2 regions of the Nocardioides hungaricus genome follow, and region 1 is predicted to be linked to the other one. Evidence: riboswitches for the same ligand, from Rfam matches in the RefSeq annotation. Region 1 holds a riboswitch; the other holds the start of a gene.

Region 1 (7,584 bases):
GACCACCATGCGCGCCCGGTCTCGGAGGGCGGTCGCGACCGCCGCCGTGCTCGCCGCCGCACTGCTCGGGGGCTGCGCGGACGACCAGCCCTCGGCGACCTCCGGCCCCGACGACGGTGCCGTCGCCGACATCCCCGGTGGGGCGGTGCTCCCCGACCGGCTGTCGGTGAGCGAGGACGGCTCCCAGGTCCTCGCGGACTGCCGGGAGGGCAGCTGCCGCTGGGACACCGCCGACGGCGCCCTGGCCTCAGTCGAGGACGGCAGCCACCTGGCCATCGCCCCGGACTGGACGCTGGTCGCGGGCGGGGACGCGACGGACGGGTCGGCCGTCCAGGCGGTCGCCTTCAGCCCGGACGGCCGGCTCGTGGCCGCCGCCGGACCGGGCGGGCGGGTGCTCGTCTGGACCGTCGAGGGGGACGAGGTCGCCACGATCGACGCCGGCGCGGAGGTGTTCGCGCTCGCCTTCAGCCCCGACGGCACCCGCCTCGCGACCGCGGGCGGAGGGCCGGCCGAGGTGTACGACGTACCGTCGGGCGAGCGGGTCGGCGCCCTCCCGCGCTCCTCGGGCGAGGGGGACGGCCTCGCCTGGAGCCCCGACGGCCGGTGGCTGGCCGCGCCGGGCCCGGCCGGGGCGCCCGCGGTCTGGAGCGCCGACGGCCTCCGGCTGGAGGCCGTCCTCGACGGCCGGCTCCTCGAGCAGGCCGCCTTCTCCCCCGACTCCCGGACGCTCGCGGTCACCGACACCCGGGACGACACCGTCCGGCTCTGGGACCCGCGCACCGGGCGCGTCCGCGAGCTCACCGGACACACCGACGACCCGGTGGCCGTGGCCTTCGCCCCCGACGGTCGCACGCCCTACTCCGCCTCCGCGCGCGACGGCGTGCTGGCCTGGACCCGGCGAGCGCGAGGCTCGGCCAGGAGCTCGAGCTGCCGGAGTAGGTCAGACCGGGAGCCGGTCGGCCCGCTCCTCGACCAGCTCGGCCGGCGCGCTCAGCCGCCACGCCTCGAAGACCAGCTCGGCCAGCTCGTCGCGCTCGACCCGCTCGAGGCGGACGACGACCCAGCCGAAGCCGTACGCCGTGAACTGCACCTCGAAGACGTCCGGCCGCTCCCCCACGAGCGCGAGCTGCTCGGCGATCGTCTGCTTCAACCCGACCGTCACCGTCGGCTCCCAGAGGTAGCCGAACCGCTGCCCGACCACGTCGAACTGCGACCAGCGCGCCCGGTCGGCCCGCTCCACACCCGGCAGCTGCGCGACCAGGTCGAGGAAGGCGTCGATGCTGGGCACGGCCCGATTCTCGCGCACGGAACCGACAGCCGCCCGGCGGTGTAGAACGGGTGCCGGACGGAGCTGGACCGAGGAGGACGGGAGCAGCGCCCATCACCGACGACGCCACCCTGGTGGCTCGGGTGCGGTCGGGTGACCTCGACGCGTACGCCGAGCTGGTGACCCGTCATGCCCCGATGGCCGTGCGGACCGCCGCCCTGCTCGGGGCCGGCGCCGACGCCGAGGACGTGGCCCAGGAGGCGTTCGTGAAGGCATACCGGTCGCTGGGCCGCTACCGCGAGGGCGCCGCGTTCCGCCCGTGGCTGCTGCGGATCGTGGCCAACGAGACCCGCAACCACCACCGCTCCGCCGTACGCCGTGGGACGCGCGAGCGGGCGGCCTTCCTGCCCGAGGAGCTGCTCGACCCGGGCGAGGCCATCGCCCACCGCGAGCAGAAGCGGCGGCTCCTGGCGGCGGTGTCGGGGCTGCCGGACCGGCTGCGGGCCGTGGTGACCTGCCGCTACCTGCTCGAGCTGGACGAGGCCGAGACCGCGACCGCCCTCGGGCTGCCGCGCGGCACCGTCAAGTCGCGGCTGCACCGCGGGCTGGCCCGGCTGCGGGACCAGCTCGTCGAGCCCGGACGGGAGGCGGACCATGTCTGACGACGTCGACCTCCTGTTGCGCGAGCTCGCCCGCGACCTCCGGGTGCCCACGCCGGATCCGGGGCTCGCGGACGCCGTGGTCGCGCGGGTCGCGGTGGCGCGGCGCTCTCACCGGCTCCGCTGGGCCGTGGTCGCGGCGATCGCGGCGGCGCTGCTCGGGCTCACGGTCTCACCGGTCGGCGCGAAGGTGGCCGGCTGGCTGGACTTCGGCGGCGTGATGGTGCGCGACGACGACTCCGTGCCGAGCGGGACGCCCGTCGTAGCGTCCGAGCCGGCGGCGTCGCTCGACGGCGCCGCCTTCGACCCGCTGGTGCCGGCCGAGCTCGGCCCGCCCGACGGGGTCAGCGTCGGCGACGACGGCACGCTGGTGTCGATGAGCTGGACGGTGGCCGGGAGGACGGTCCGGCTCGACCAGTTCGCGGCCGACCTCGACCCCTACTTCTGGAAGTCCTCGCCGGTCGTGGAGCGGGTGGACGTCGCCGGCCGGGACGCGCTGTGGTTCCCGGTGCCGCACGAGGTCGTCGTCGTCCCGGAGGGCGGCGCACCCATGACCGAGGCGCCGCGGCTGACCGGGCAGACCCTCGTGGTGCAGTGGAACGGCGTGACGCTGCGGCTCGAGGGCTCCTTCGGACTCGATCGCGCGGTGGCGATCATCGCCTCACTGGAGTGAGGGAACCTGCACGCTCGCGGCGGTGTAGACGGGACATGCGCCGTCTTCTGGTACTCCTCGCGCTCGCCGTGAGCGCCACCCTCGTCCTCGCACCGCCCGCCGACGCCGGCGGCCCCACGAGCGTGCTGATCGCCGACCCCACGACGGAGCGGGCGGCTGGCCTCTACTACTCCGACGCCGCGTACCGCGACCTCAACCGGATCCTCGCCGACGGCGAGCGGCTCTCCACGCGGCCCTCGGGCCTGGGGCCGCGCTCGGTGAACCTGATCTGGATGATCCGCGACGTGACCCCCTGGCAGGCCCAGCAGCTCTACCTCGACGCCGCGGGCGGCCCGGTCGTCGCCACCTACGGCATCGAGGCGACGGGGAACGCCGGCGACGTCGTCTGGACCCGGCCGACCGAGGGCAGGGCCCTCCAGCGGCTGGTGCAGGGGGTGCTCGCCGGCTCCTCGTCCATCGCCGCGCCCGCGGCGGCCCCGGCCGCCCCCGCACCCGACCCCGTGGCGACCGAGCGGGTCGTCACCGAGACCGCCTGGTACTCCCTCGCCGGCTGGCGCTGGCTCGCCCCCGGCGTCCTCCTCGGCGCCGGGGTCGGGCTGCTCGCCACCCGGAGCCGAAGGCGCGACCACGAGCCGCGGCAGGTGCTGGTCGACGTCGCACCCTGACCGCCGCGCCACGACTGCGGCTTCGCGTCAACTCACGGTTGACGCACTATCGACGTAAACGATAGATTTACGGTACGGAGGTCGCGCGGTCCGCCCGCAAGCACGGAGTCGCCGACCACGACATCCGGCACGCGTGGGCCCACGCTCTCCGCTACATCGAGTACGAGTAGGACGGCGAGGACCGACTCCTCATCATCGGCCCCAGCGCGACCGGGACATTGCTCGAACTCGTCGCCGTCCCCCGTGAACCACCCGGCCCGGATCATCCACGCCGACACGCTCCGCCCGAAGTTCTCCTACTTCCTCCGGTGAGCATGGGGATCGCCGCCCGCTCCTTGACCGATACCAGCCCAGGTGATGCAGATGACCGCCAAGACGCAGAGCGCCGATGACATCGGCCTCGGCCAGCTCGACCCCGCAACCGCCGAGGCCCGCGACGCCACTCACTTCCGACGCATCGTCGCCGCCAAGCACGCCATCGCCGCCGCCGAGTCCGAGCTCCGCGATGCGGTCGCCGCGGCGCGCGAGGCCGGCGATTCATGGACAGTGATCGGTGCCGCGCTGGGCACGACCAAGCAGAACGCCTACCAGCGATTCGGAAAGTAGCCACCGGGTGGCCGCGTGGCCGGGCGGCACGACACGCCGACACAAGATGTGGTCCCACGAATTGTCTGCGGCCCTACATATGGTGTTCGACGCAGCTGGTTCGGCGTCCCCGCCAGGGACGTCGAGGCAAGAGGGAACCCGGTGCGACTCCGGGACTGCCCCGCAGCGGTGAGTGGGAACGACCGCCGTCATTGAGCACTGGGACACCCCCCGAGAGATCGGGACGGAGCCCGGGAAGCGACGGTCAGTAGGGGTCGAGAGGCAACTCGACGCGCCCACGAGTCCGAAGACCTGCCAGCGCACCGCACCCGCCGGGTGCGGTGGTCCGAGGCCTCGTGGGACGGCCGACGGCTGACGCCGACCGGCGTGCACCCGTCCCCTCCCCCGCGACCCGGATCCTCCCGGACCGATCTCGCGAGGAGAGAGAAGTGACGGTCACAGTCTCGACCAGCTCGACCACCGAAGTCCCGACCACCGAGGGACGGCGCACCCCGATGCAGGTGCGCAAGCGCAACGGCGACACCGAGCCCGTCGACGTCAACAAGATCGTGCGCGCCGTGGACCGCGTCAGCGGCGACCTGGCCGACGTGGACCCGATGCGCGTCGCCACCCGCACGATCAGCGGCCTGTACGACGGCGCCACCACGACCGAGCTGGACCGGCTGTCGATCCAGACGGCCGCCGAGATGATCGGCGAGGAGCCGCAGTACTCCCGGCTCGCCGCGCGATTGCTCGCCGGATACGTCGAGAAGGAGGTCCGCAACCAGGGTGTCGCGTCGTTCAGCCAGGCGGTCGCCCTCGGGCACGCCGAGGGCCTGATCGGTGACGAGACGGCGGCGTTCGTCAAGGACAACGCCCGCAAGCTCGACTTCGCCGTCGACACCGCCCTGTCGGAGGGGGCCGACCACCGGTTCGAGTACTTCGGGCTGCGCACGGTCTACGACCGCTACCTGCTGCGCCACCCGACGACCCGGCTGGTCGTCGAGACGCCGCAGTACTTCCTGCTCCGGGTCGCCTGCGGCCTGGCCCAGAGCCCGGGTGAGGCGATCCGCTTCTACCGGCTGATGTCCTCGCTGGCGTACCTGCCGAGCAGCCCGACGCTGTTCAACTCCGGCACCCGGCACACCCAGATGTCGTCGTGCTACCTCGTCGACAGCCCGCGCGACGACCTCGACTCGATCTACTCGCGCTACGCCCAGGTGGCGAAACTGTCCAAGTTCGCCGGCGGCATCGGCCTCGCCTTCTCCCGGGTGCGCTCGCGCGGGGCGCTGATCCGCGGCACGAACGGCCAGTCCAACGGCATCGTGCCGTTCCTGCGCACCCTGGACTCGTCGGTCGCCGCGGTCAACCAGGGCGGCCGGCGCAAGGGCGCGGCGTGTGTCTACCTCGAGCCGTGGCACCCGGACGTCGAGGAGTTCCTCGAGCTGCGCGACAACACCGGCGAGGACGCCCGGCGCGCGCACAACCTCAACCTCGCCAACTGGATCCCCGACGAGTTCATGCGGCGGGTCGAGGCGGACGCCGACTGGTCGCTCATCGACCCCGACCAGGCCCCCGAGCTGCCCGACCTGTGGGGGGAGGCGTTCGACGCGGCGTACCGCCGCGCCGAGGAGGAGGGCCGCTACGTCCGGCAGGTCCAGGCGCGCGAGCTCTACGGCAAGATGATGCGTACGCTCGCGCAGACCGGGAACGGCTGGATGACCTTCAAGGACGCCGCCAACCGCACCTGCAACCAGACCGGCGGTCCGGGCTCCCCGGTCGTACACCTCTCCAACCTGTGCACCGAGATCGTCGAGGTCTCCTCCGACAGCGAGACGGCCGTCTGCAACCTCGGCTCGGTGAACCTGGCCCAGCACCTGCGCGGGGCCGAGGTCGACTGGGACAAGCTCCGCGAGACCGTGCGTACGGCGGTGCCGCTGCTCGACCGGGTCATCGACATCAACTACTACCCGAGCACCGAGGCCGCGGCGTCCAACCCGCGGTGGCGGCCGATCGGGCTGGGGCTGATGGGCCTGCAGGACGTGCTCTTCGCGCTGCGGCTGCCCTTCGACTCCGCCGAGGCGCGGGAGCTGTCGACGCGGATCCAGGAGGAGATCTACCTGACCGCGCTCGAGGTGTCCTGCGACCTGGCGCGGGAGCACGGGCCGCACCCGGCGTACGACGCCACGCGGGCCGCGCGCGGCGACCTCCAGCCGGACCTGTGGGGCGTCACGCCCGCGCAGGCCGGGCGCTGGGCCGCGCTGCGCGAGCGGATCGCCGAGCACGGGCTGCGCAACTCGCTGCTCGTCGCGATCGCCCCGACCGCGACGATCGCGTCGATCGCGGGCTGCTATGAGTGCATCGAGCCGCAGGTGTCGAACCTGTTCAAGCGCGAGACCCTCTCCGGCGAGTTCCTCCAGGTCAACGGCGCGCTGGTGCGCGAGCTCAAGGCGCGCGGCCTCTGGACGGCGGAGATCCGCGAGGAGATCAAGCGGGCCGAGGGGTCCGTCCAGGGCGTGACGGCGCTGCCCGAGGAGGTCCGGACGCTGTTCCGCACCGCCTGGGAGCTGCCCCAGCGCGCGCTGATCGACATGGCGGCCGCGCGGGCGCCGTACGTCGATCAGAGCCAGTCGCTGAACCTCTTCATCGCCGGCCCGTCCATCGGCAAGCTCTCGTCGATGTACCTGCACGCCTGGAAGGCCGGGCTGAAGACCACGTACTACCTGCGCTCGCGGCCCGCGACGCGCATCCAGCAGGCGACGGTCTCCGTCGCCGCCGCCGTGAGCGACGCCGAGGCGCTGGCCTGCTCGCTCGAGAACCCCGAGACCTGCGAGGCCTGCGAATGACCACCGACGCGAACACCCGGATGCTGCTCGACCCCGGCATGAACCTGACCCTGCGGCCGATGCGCTACCCGCACTTCTACGACCGCTACCGCGACGCCATCAAGAACACCTGGACCGTCGAGGAGGTCGACCTGCACTCCGACCTCAAGGACCTCCAGCGGCTCACCGACGCCGAGCGGCACCTGGTGTCGCGGCTGGTGGCGTTCTTCGCGACCGGCGACACGATCGTCGCGAACAACCTGGTGCTGAACCTCTACCAGCACGTCAACAGCCCGGAGGGCCGCCTGTACCTCTCCCGCCAGCTCTTCGAGGAGGCGGTGCACGTGCAGTTCTACCTGACCCTGCTCGACACCTACGTCCCCGACGAGGCGGAGCGGCACGAGGCGTTCGCGGCAGTCGACAACATCGCGTCGATCAAGCACAAGGCCGACTTCTGCTTCACGTGGATCGACTCGGTCTTCGACCTCCAGGAGCTGCGCTCGGCCGACGACCGGCGGGCGTTCCTGCTCAACCTGATCTGCTTCGCGGCCGTCATCGAGGGGCTGTTCTTCTACGGCGCCTTCGCCTACGTGTACTTCCTGCGCTCACGGGGCCTGCTCAACGGCCTCGCGTCCGGCACCAACTGGGTCTTCCGCGACGAGTCGATGCACATGGCGTTCGCGTTCGACGTCGTCGACACCGTGCGTGAGGAGGAGCCCGGGCTCTTCGACGACCGGATGAGGCAGCAGATCCGGGAGATGCTGACCGAGGGCGTGGACGCCGAGGCGCAGTTCGCCGAGGACCTCCTCGGCGGCGGCGTCGCCGGCCTCTCGACCGCCGACATGCGCTCCTACCTCGAGCACGTCGCCGACCGCCGGATGCTCCGGCTCGGCCTCGAGCCGATCTACGG
Region 2 (7,584 bases), on a different contig from region 1:
GAGGAGTACGGCGACGGACGCGTGCACACGACGTCGCGGGCGAATCTTCAGGTGCGTGCCTTCCCCGGCTTCGAAGGCCGGTTGTCATCCGAGGCGCTCGCCGCCCTCGAGCGAACGGGCCTCCTGCCCAGCAGGACCCATGAACTGGTCCGCAATGTGATGGTGTCCCCGCAAACCGGTTTGGCCGGGGGTCGCGCCGACCTCCGAGCGGTTGCACGTGAGCTGGACGACCGGTTGTGCGCTGACCCGGATCTCGCGGCCCTGTCGGGCCGGTTCCTGTTCGTGCTCGACGACGGACGCGGCGATCTACTGGCTCGCAGCTGCGACCTGGGGCTGGTCGCGCTGGACTCGACCTGGGCTCAGCTACGGATCGGGACCGGGTGGGGGGCGACCGTGGAGCTCGCGGAGGCGGCAGGGCGGATCGCGGAGCTGGCGCATGAGTTCGTCGTATGCCGAGGGTGCGGGCCGGGCGCGGCCTGGCACGTGTCGGAGCTGGCCGAGGCCCTCGCCGTACCGAGAGCGTCCGATCCAGGCCTCCCTGACCCGGCGGAACCGTTGCCATTCGGGGCGGTGCCCGGTGGGCGTCATGTCGAGGTTTCCGAGACCGGTCTCGACCAACAGGTCATCGAAGACCTGACCGCAGCAGTCGATCACGTGATTGTCACACCGTGGCGTGGCGTGCTCATTCCCGAGGAGAGCAGATGACCAACCTGCGCAGGCCAACGCGCCACTACGAGTACGTCGACTCCGGACCCGCCATCTATGTCGACTCCTTCGCCACCATCCGGCGAGAGGCCGACCTGCGGGCCGTGCCGGCCGATGCCGAGAAGCTCGCCGTCCGCATGATCCACGGCAGCGGGCAGGTCGACCTCGCTGATGACTTGATCGTGCATCCGCAGATGGTGTCGACTGCCCGGGCCGCGCTGGAGTCGGGCGCGCCGATCCTGTGCGATGCGACCATGGTCGCGACCGGCGTCACCCGGAGCCGACTGCCGAAGGACAACGACGTCGTCTGCCTGCTCAACGACCCGCGGGTGCCCGGGCTGGCCCGCGAGTGGCGTACCACCCGTACCGCCGCTGCCGTCTCACTGTGGGGGCCGCGACTAGACGGTGCCGTTGTCGCCATCGGCAACGCTCCGACTGCACTGTTCCACCTACTGGAGATGATTCTCGACGGGGGCCCACGACCCGCGGCGATCGTGGGCTGCCCGGTCGGCTTCATCGGTGCTGCCGAGTCCAAGCAGGCTCTCGTGGACCTCCACGCCGAGCACGGCATCGACATCCCCTACGCGACCGTCCGCGGCCGTCGCGGTGGATCGGCGATGACCTCGTCAGCACTCAACGCTCTCGCGCAGGAGGCAGAATGACCGGCCGTTTCACGGTTGTCGGCATCGGCCCCGGCGACCCGGAGCTCATGACGCTGAGAGCCGCTCGGATCATCGGCGCGTCCGACGTCGTCGCGTACCACGCTGGCGTGAAGAAGAAGTCCCACGCACGCCGCATCGCCGACGGCGTCATTCCGGCCGACGCCATCGAGGAGGAGCTGCGCTACCCGGTCACCACCGGCACCACGAACCACCCCGGTGGGTATGTCGGGGCGATGGCCGACTTCTACGAGTCCTGCGCGGTGCGGCTCTCGGATCACCTCGACGCCGGTCGCGACGTGGTTCTGCTCTCGGAGGGCGATCCCCTCTTCTACGGCTCGTCGATGTACCTCCACGACCGGTTTAAGGAGATCTACCCGACCGAGGTGGTGCCGGGCGTGCCCGCCTTCGCGGCGGCGACAGCGGCGATCTCTGGTAGCTCTGGCCCGCTGGTTCGACAGACAGACGTCCTGACCGTCCTCCCTGGAACCCTGCCCGAGCCGGAGCTTGCGAGACGGCTGGCGGACACGGAAGCCGCCGTCATCATGAAGCTCGGCCGGACGTTTCCGGCCGTGCGCTCAGCGCTGGCGCAGGCCGGGCGGCTCGAGGGCGCTTGGTACGTCGAGCGGGCGTCGCAGTCCGAGGAGCGTTGGCTGCCCGTCGCCGAGGTCGACCCGGACTCCGTGCCCTACTTCTCCCTAATCGTCGTCCCTGGCGACACGGCCAACCGGCCGACCGCTGACCGGCTGCGCGCTCGCGACGCGGAGCCCAGTGGATCCGCCGCGACACACGACGAGCGGACCGCTGAACTCCTGGTCGTCGGCCTCGGTCCCGGCCCCGACCACTGGCTCACGCCAGAAGCCTCGGCGGCGTTGGGCGAGGTCGACCACGTGGTCGGCTACGCCCCGTACGTGGCTCGCGTCCCGCAGCGTGCCGGACTGACCCGCCACGCGTCGGGCAACACCGTAGAGGTCGACCGGGCTCGTGTCGCGCTCGACCTGGCCAAAGCGGGGGAGAGGGTCGCGGTCGTCTCAGGCGGCGACGCTGGCGTCTTCGGGATGGCAGCAGCCGTCTTCGAGGCGGCCGAGGACCCGGCGTACGCGGGCGTGCCGATCCGGGTGCTGCCGGGGGTCAGCGCCGTGCAGGCGGTGGCCGCCCGTGCCGGTGCGCCCATCGGGGCAGACTTCGCCGTCGTCTCGCTCTCCGACAGGCTCAAGGCGTGGGAGGTCGTGGAACGGCGCCTCCGCGCCATCGCCGACGCCGACCTCGTGCTAGCGATCTACAACCCGGCCTCCCGCTCCCGGACCGAGCAGATAGCCACCGCCCACCGTGTCCTGCTGGAACACCGCAAGCCAGAGACCGTCGTCATCGTCGGGCGCGACGTCGGGCGCGACGAGGAGTCGCTGACCGTCACGACGCTGGCCGACCTGGACCCGGAGACGATCGACATGAAGTGCCTGCTGATCGTGGGTGCCGAGAGCACGCGGGTGAGCCGCGCCGGCGTGTGGACGCCGAGGTACGTGCGGTGAGTGCTGCCGTCCACTTCGTCGGCGCCGGACCGGGCGCGGCCGACCTGCTGACCGTGCGCGCGACGCACCTGCTGGCGCAGGCGGACCTGGTGCTCTATCCCGGCACCTACCTCGATCCCGACGTGCTCGCCCACGTCGGCCCGAGCGCAGAGCTCGTCGACACCCAAGACCTCGACCTCGACACGATGGTCGCGCGGATGGTCGGCGCAGCTGGCGCGGGGCAGACGGTGGTGCGATTGACGTCCGGCGACCCGTCTCTCTATTCCGCGCTGCACGAGCAGACCCGCCGGCTCGATGCTGCCGGGGTTGCCTGGTCGGTGACGCCCGGGGTGCCCGCCTATGCTGCCGCTGCTGCGCTGGTCGGGAGCGAGCTGACGGTGCCGCTGGTGGCGCAGTCGGTGGTGCTGACCCGCATCCAGGCCCGCTCTACCGCGATGCCGGAGTCCGAGTCGCTGGCGGCGTTCGCTGCGACCCGCTCGACGCTCGTGCTGCATCTGGCGATCACGCGAGTGCGGGCGCTGATGGCCGAGGTCGAACCGGAGTACGGCGAGGACTGCCCGGTGGCCGTCGTCTACCGCGCCAGCCAGCCCGGGGAGCAGGTGCTGCGTGGCACGGTGGCGACCATCTCGGAGGTGGTGGAGGCGGCAGGGCTGCGCCAGGCGGCCGTGATCCTGGTCGGCTGGGCGCTGGCCCGCGAGGGCGGCGAGTCCTATCTCTACGACGCGGCCCGCGACCGGAGCTCGAAGCGACGCGGCGATCGGGGGCTCTGATGGAGCTCTACGACGTCATCAACCGTCGTCGTGACACTCGCCGAGAATTCACAGGTGAGCCGTTGGCCGCCGAGGTGCTGGAGCGGCTGCTGTCGGCGGCTCACTGTGCACCGAGTGTCGGGATGAGCCAACCGTGGGACTTCGTGCTGGTCCGCTCGCCGGACGCGCTCAGCGCTTTCGCCGACCACGTCGCGCTCGAGCGGGACGCATTCGCGGCGACGCTCAGCGGTGAGCGCGCCGAGACGTTCTCGCGGATCAAGGTCGAAGGGATCCGCGAGTCGCGGCTCGGGATCGTGGTCGGCTACGACCCGACCCGCGGCGGGCCGAGGGTGCTCGGGCGACACGCCATCGCCGACGCCGGGCTCTACTCGGTGGTCTGCGCCATCCAGAACCTCTGGCTCGCCGCGACCGCCGAGGGCGTCGGGGTGGGGTGGGTCAGTTTCTACCGCGAGGAGTTCCTGCGCGACCTCGTCGGCATGCCGGAGCGCGTACGGCCGGTGGCGTGGCTCTGCGTCGGCGCCGTCTCGGAGCTACCGGACGTGCCTGACCTGGAGCGCTACGGCTGGCGGCACCGCTCGCCGTTGGCGAGCGTCCTGCATGAGGAGAGGTACGGCGTCAGCGCGTCAGTGCCCACTGCGTGACGGTACGGGCCGGGGTCCACCCGGTGAAGGCGCCGACCGGTGCACTGGTCTCGACCGAGACTCGGGTCAGCTCACCGCCGTGCTCCCGGTAGAGCCGACCGAGCAGCATCTCGGTCTCGAGCGTCACGCCGTGCACGACCAGCCGGCCGGCCGGTCGCAGCGCCGTCAGGCAGGCGTCGATCACCCCGTCGCGGGTGGCGCCGCCGCCGATGAAGATGGCGTCCGGCGGGCGGAGCCCGGCGAGCGCGCCGGGGGCCCGTCCGTGCACGACCTCGAGCCCCGGCACACCGAGACTCGTGGCGTTGCGGCTGATCCGCGCAGCACGGTCGGCGTCCGCCTCGACCGCCGTCGTCGTGCAGGACGGGTGGGCGCGCATCCACTCGATCCCGACCGAGCCGGCTCCGGCGCCGACATCCCACAGGTGCTCGCCCGGGGTCGGGGAGAGCCGGGCGAGAGCGCTGGCGCGCAGGTCGCGCTTGGTCAGCTGGCCGTCGTGCTCGAAGGCGTCGTCGGGCAGACCGGCGACCCAGCCGCCGAGGCTCGGGCCGACGCAGTCAATCGCGACGACGTTGAGCCGAGGGAGGTCGAACTCCTTGCCGGTGAGGATGACGGCCTTGTCGAACAGGAAAGAGCTCTGCTCGCGTCCGCCCAGGTCGCCGAGGACGGTGAGCTCACTGTCGCCGTACCCCTCCGCGACCAGCAGCGCCGCCACATCCCTCGGCGTGTGTTCATCGGACGAGAGAACCAGGATCCGACGGCCAGGGGCGAGCTCGCGGCGCACCAGCGCGACGTCGCGACCCACCACGCTCACGACCGCATGGCTCTCCGCCGACCAGCGCATCGCCGCCCGTGCGAGGGCGACTGAGGAGATCCCCGGGACGACAGTCACCTCGTCAGGCCCGAGCAGGTCCATGAAGGTCGTGGCGATCCCCGACACCAGCGGGTCGCCGGACGCCAGGGCGACGACATGCCCGCCCGCCGCCTCGTCCGCCAGGGACGCGAGCAGCGCCGGCAACCGGTCACGCATCGGGGAGGGCCAGGGCTCGCGGCGCTGCCCCGGCACGTCGGGCAGGAGGTCGAGGTGCCGGCGCCCACCGAGCACCACGCGGGCTCGCTCGACCCAGGCCCGGCCAACCTCCGGCACACCGTCCCAGCCGTCGGCGCCGATACCCACCACAGTGATCACGCGAGCAGACGCTATCGTGAGCCCCGCAAGGCGAGAGGTGCCCCAACGGCCCAGCCATCGGAAACGGTGGGGACGGCGGACGGGGAGAATCTGGGAAGCCGGTGAGATTCCGGCACAGGCCCGCTGCGGTGAACCGAGCCTCCACTCACGAGTTGAGCGGAGGACTCGGCAAGTCCGAAGACCGGCCTCCCGCCCGACCAGTCACTGCTGGCGAACAGAGCGGGAGCCTCACATGCCACAGCACTACCCATTTTCAGCCGTCCTCGGTTGCGAGACCGACGCCCTGGACGACATGGGCCTCGCGCTCGTCCTCACGACGATCTCGCCGGAGATCGGTGGCGTGCTCGTGCGGGGCGAGAAGGGCACCGCGAAGTCGACAACGGTGCGGGCGCTGGCCGCCGTGCTGCCGCCCATCGATGTGTACGCGGCCGACAGGTTCTCCGTGGACCCTGCCGACCCGGCAGCCACATCGCCCGACGGCCCGTTCGGCACCGAGACGGAGACCATCGTCCGTCCGGTGCGGCTCGTCGAACTACCCGTAGGCGCGACCGAGGACCGAGTCCTCGGCTCCCTCCACCTCGAGCGGGCGCTGTCACACGGCAAGGTGGAGTACGAGCCCGGACTGCTCGCGAGAGCACACCGCGGCATCCTCTACGTCGACGAGGTCAACCTGCTGCACGACCACCTCGTCGACCTGCTCCTAGATGCCGCGGCAATGGGTCAGGTCACCGTCGAGCGCGACGGCGTATCGGTCGAGCACGCAGCCCGGTTCGTGCTGATCGGCACGATGAACCCCGAGGAGGGGGAACTGCGCCCGCAGCTGCTCGACCGCTTCGGGCTCACCGTCGAGGTTGCCGCCCCCCGGGAGCCGGCGCTACGCGCCGAGGTCGTGCGCCGGCGGATGGCCTACGACGCCGATCCGGTCGCGTTCACCGCGCGCTACCGCGACGCCGACCGCGCCCTAACCGAGCGAGTCGAGACCGCCCGCGAGCGTCTCGCCAAGGTGCGGCTCACCGAGTCTGCGCTCATGAAGATCGCCGAAGTCTGTGCCACGTTCGAGGTCGACGGGCTTCGCGCCGACATCGTCACCGCCCGCACCGCGGTCGCCCACGCCGCCTGGGAGGGCCGCGATGAGGTCACCCGCGCCGACATCCGACGCGCCGCACTGCTGGCGCTGCCGCACCGGCGCCGCCGCAACCCCTTCGATGCTCCCGGTCTCGACGATGACCTACTCGACCAGGTCCTGGGCGACGACGAGCTACCGCCCGAGCCGCCGGAGGGTCCGGCCCCCGATGAGCCGCAGAGCCCACCCGAGGACGACACACCAGATCAGGCGCAGGCTGCCGGACCGCGGGACGAGGCCGGTGAGGGCGACAGTGATCAGGCGCCGACCGACGACACTCTGGCGGAGACTCCGGCCGAGTCTGACGTCGAGCAGCCGATGACGCCTCCCGCAGGCACCGAGGCCGGTTCGACGGTTCGTGCCACCGCGCCGTACCGACCGCGACTGCTGAAGGTGCAGGGGCTCGGCGAGGGCGCGGCCGGACGACGCAGCCGAGCCCTCGCGAGCACCGGTCGCCGCGTCGGCGCCCGGCTGCCGGACGGGCCCACCGGCTCGCTCCACCTGGTGGAGACCCTGCTGGCGGCCGCTGGCAAGCAGTCCTCGCGCGGCCGCACGACCGGACGCGTGGAGCTGCGCAACGAGGACCTCCGGGTCGCCGTGCGGGAGGGTCGGGAGGCCAATCTTGTGCTCTTCTGCGTTGACGCCTCCGGCTCTATGGCCGCGCGTAAGCGGATGTCCCAGGTGAAGACCGCGATCCTCTCGCTGCTGCTCGACGCCTACCGCCGCCGTGACAAGGTCGGCCTGGTCACCTTCCGAGGCGCCGAGGCGACGGTCGCGCTGCCGCCCACACGCTCCGTCGACATCGCTGCAGCGCGGCTCGACGAAGTTCCGGCAGGGGGACGTACGCCGCTGGCCGAAGGGCTGCTCGAAGCCGCTCGCGTGCTGACCCGTGAGCGAATGCGCGATCCACGACTGCGACCACTCCTGGTTCTGGTCACGGACGGTCGCGCGACGGGCGGAAAAGACGCTGT

Evidence for each region. Region 1 has a riboswitch for cobalamin ahead of ACYVKX_RS10760 (ribonucleoside-diphosphate reductase subunit alpha). Riboswitches for the same ligand answer to the same signal wherever they lie in the genome.
Region 2: it holds a riboswitch for cobalamin, as region 1 does, so the genes downstream of both, ACYVKX_RS11615 (VWA domain-containing protein) here and ACYVKX_RS10760 (ribonucleoside-diphosphate reductase subunit alpha) in region 1, are expected to answer to the same signal.

What each region holds. Positions count from the first base shown of each region.
Region 1 is NZ_BAAGRO010000023.1:2,694-10,277, forward strand. Features, by position in the region: partial or broken gene ACYVKX_RS10730 (WD40 repeat domain-containing protein) at 8-766, shown strand; gene ACYVKX_RS10735 (MmcQ/YjbR family DNA-binding protein) at 941-1,306, opposite strand; gene ACYVKX_RS10740 (RNA polymerase sigma factor) at 1,402-1,929, shown strand; gene ACYVKX_RS10745 (hypothetical protein) at 1,922-2,599, shown strand; gene ACYVKX_RS10750 (hypothetical protein) at 2,635-3,264, shown strand; gene ACYVKX_RS10755 (hypothetical protein) at 3,628-3,870, shown strand; cobalamin riboswitch at 3,949-4,183, shown strand; gene ACYVKX_RS10760 (ribonucleoside-diphosphate reductase subunit alpha) at 4,299-6,695, shown strand; gene ACYVKX_RS10765 (ribonucleotide-diphosphate reductase subunit beta) at 6,692-7,584, shown strand, end outside.
Region 2 is NZ_BAAGRO010000026.1:113,438-121,021, forward strand. Features, by position in the region: gene ACYVKX_RS11585 (nitrite reductase) at 1-705, shown strand, start outside; gene ACYVKX_RS11590 (precorrin-8X methylmutase) at 702-1,367, shown strand; gene cobJ (precorrin-3B C(17)-methyltransferase) at 1,364-2,893, shown strand; gene cobM (precorrin-4 C(11)-methyltransferase) at 2,890-3,663, shown strand; gene bluB (5,6-dimethylbenzimidazole synthase) at 3,663-4,304, shown strand; gene cbiE (precorrin-6y C5,15-methyltransferase (decarboxylating) subunit CbiE) at 4,279-5,490, opposite strand; cobalamin riboswitch at 5,547-5,693, shown strand; gene ACYVKX_RS11615 (VWA domain-containing protein) at 5,723-7,584, shown strand, end outside.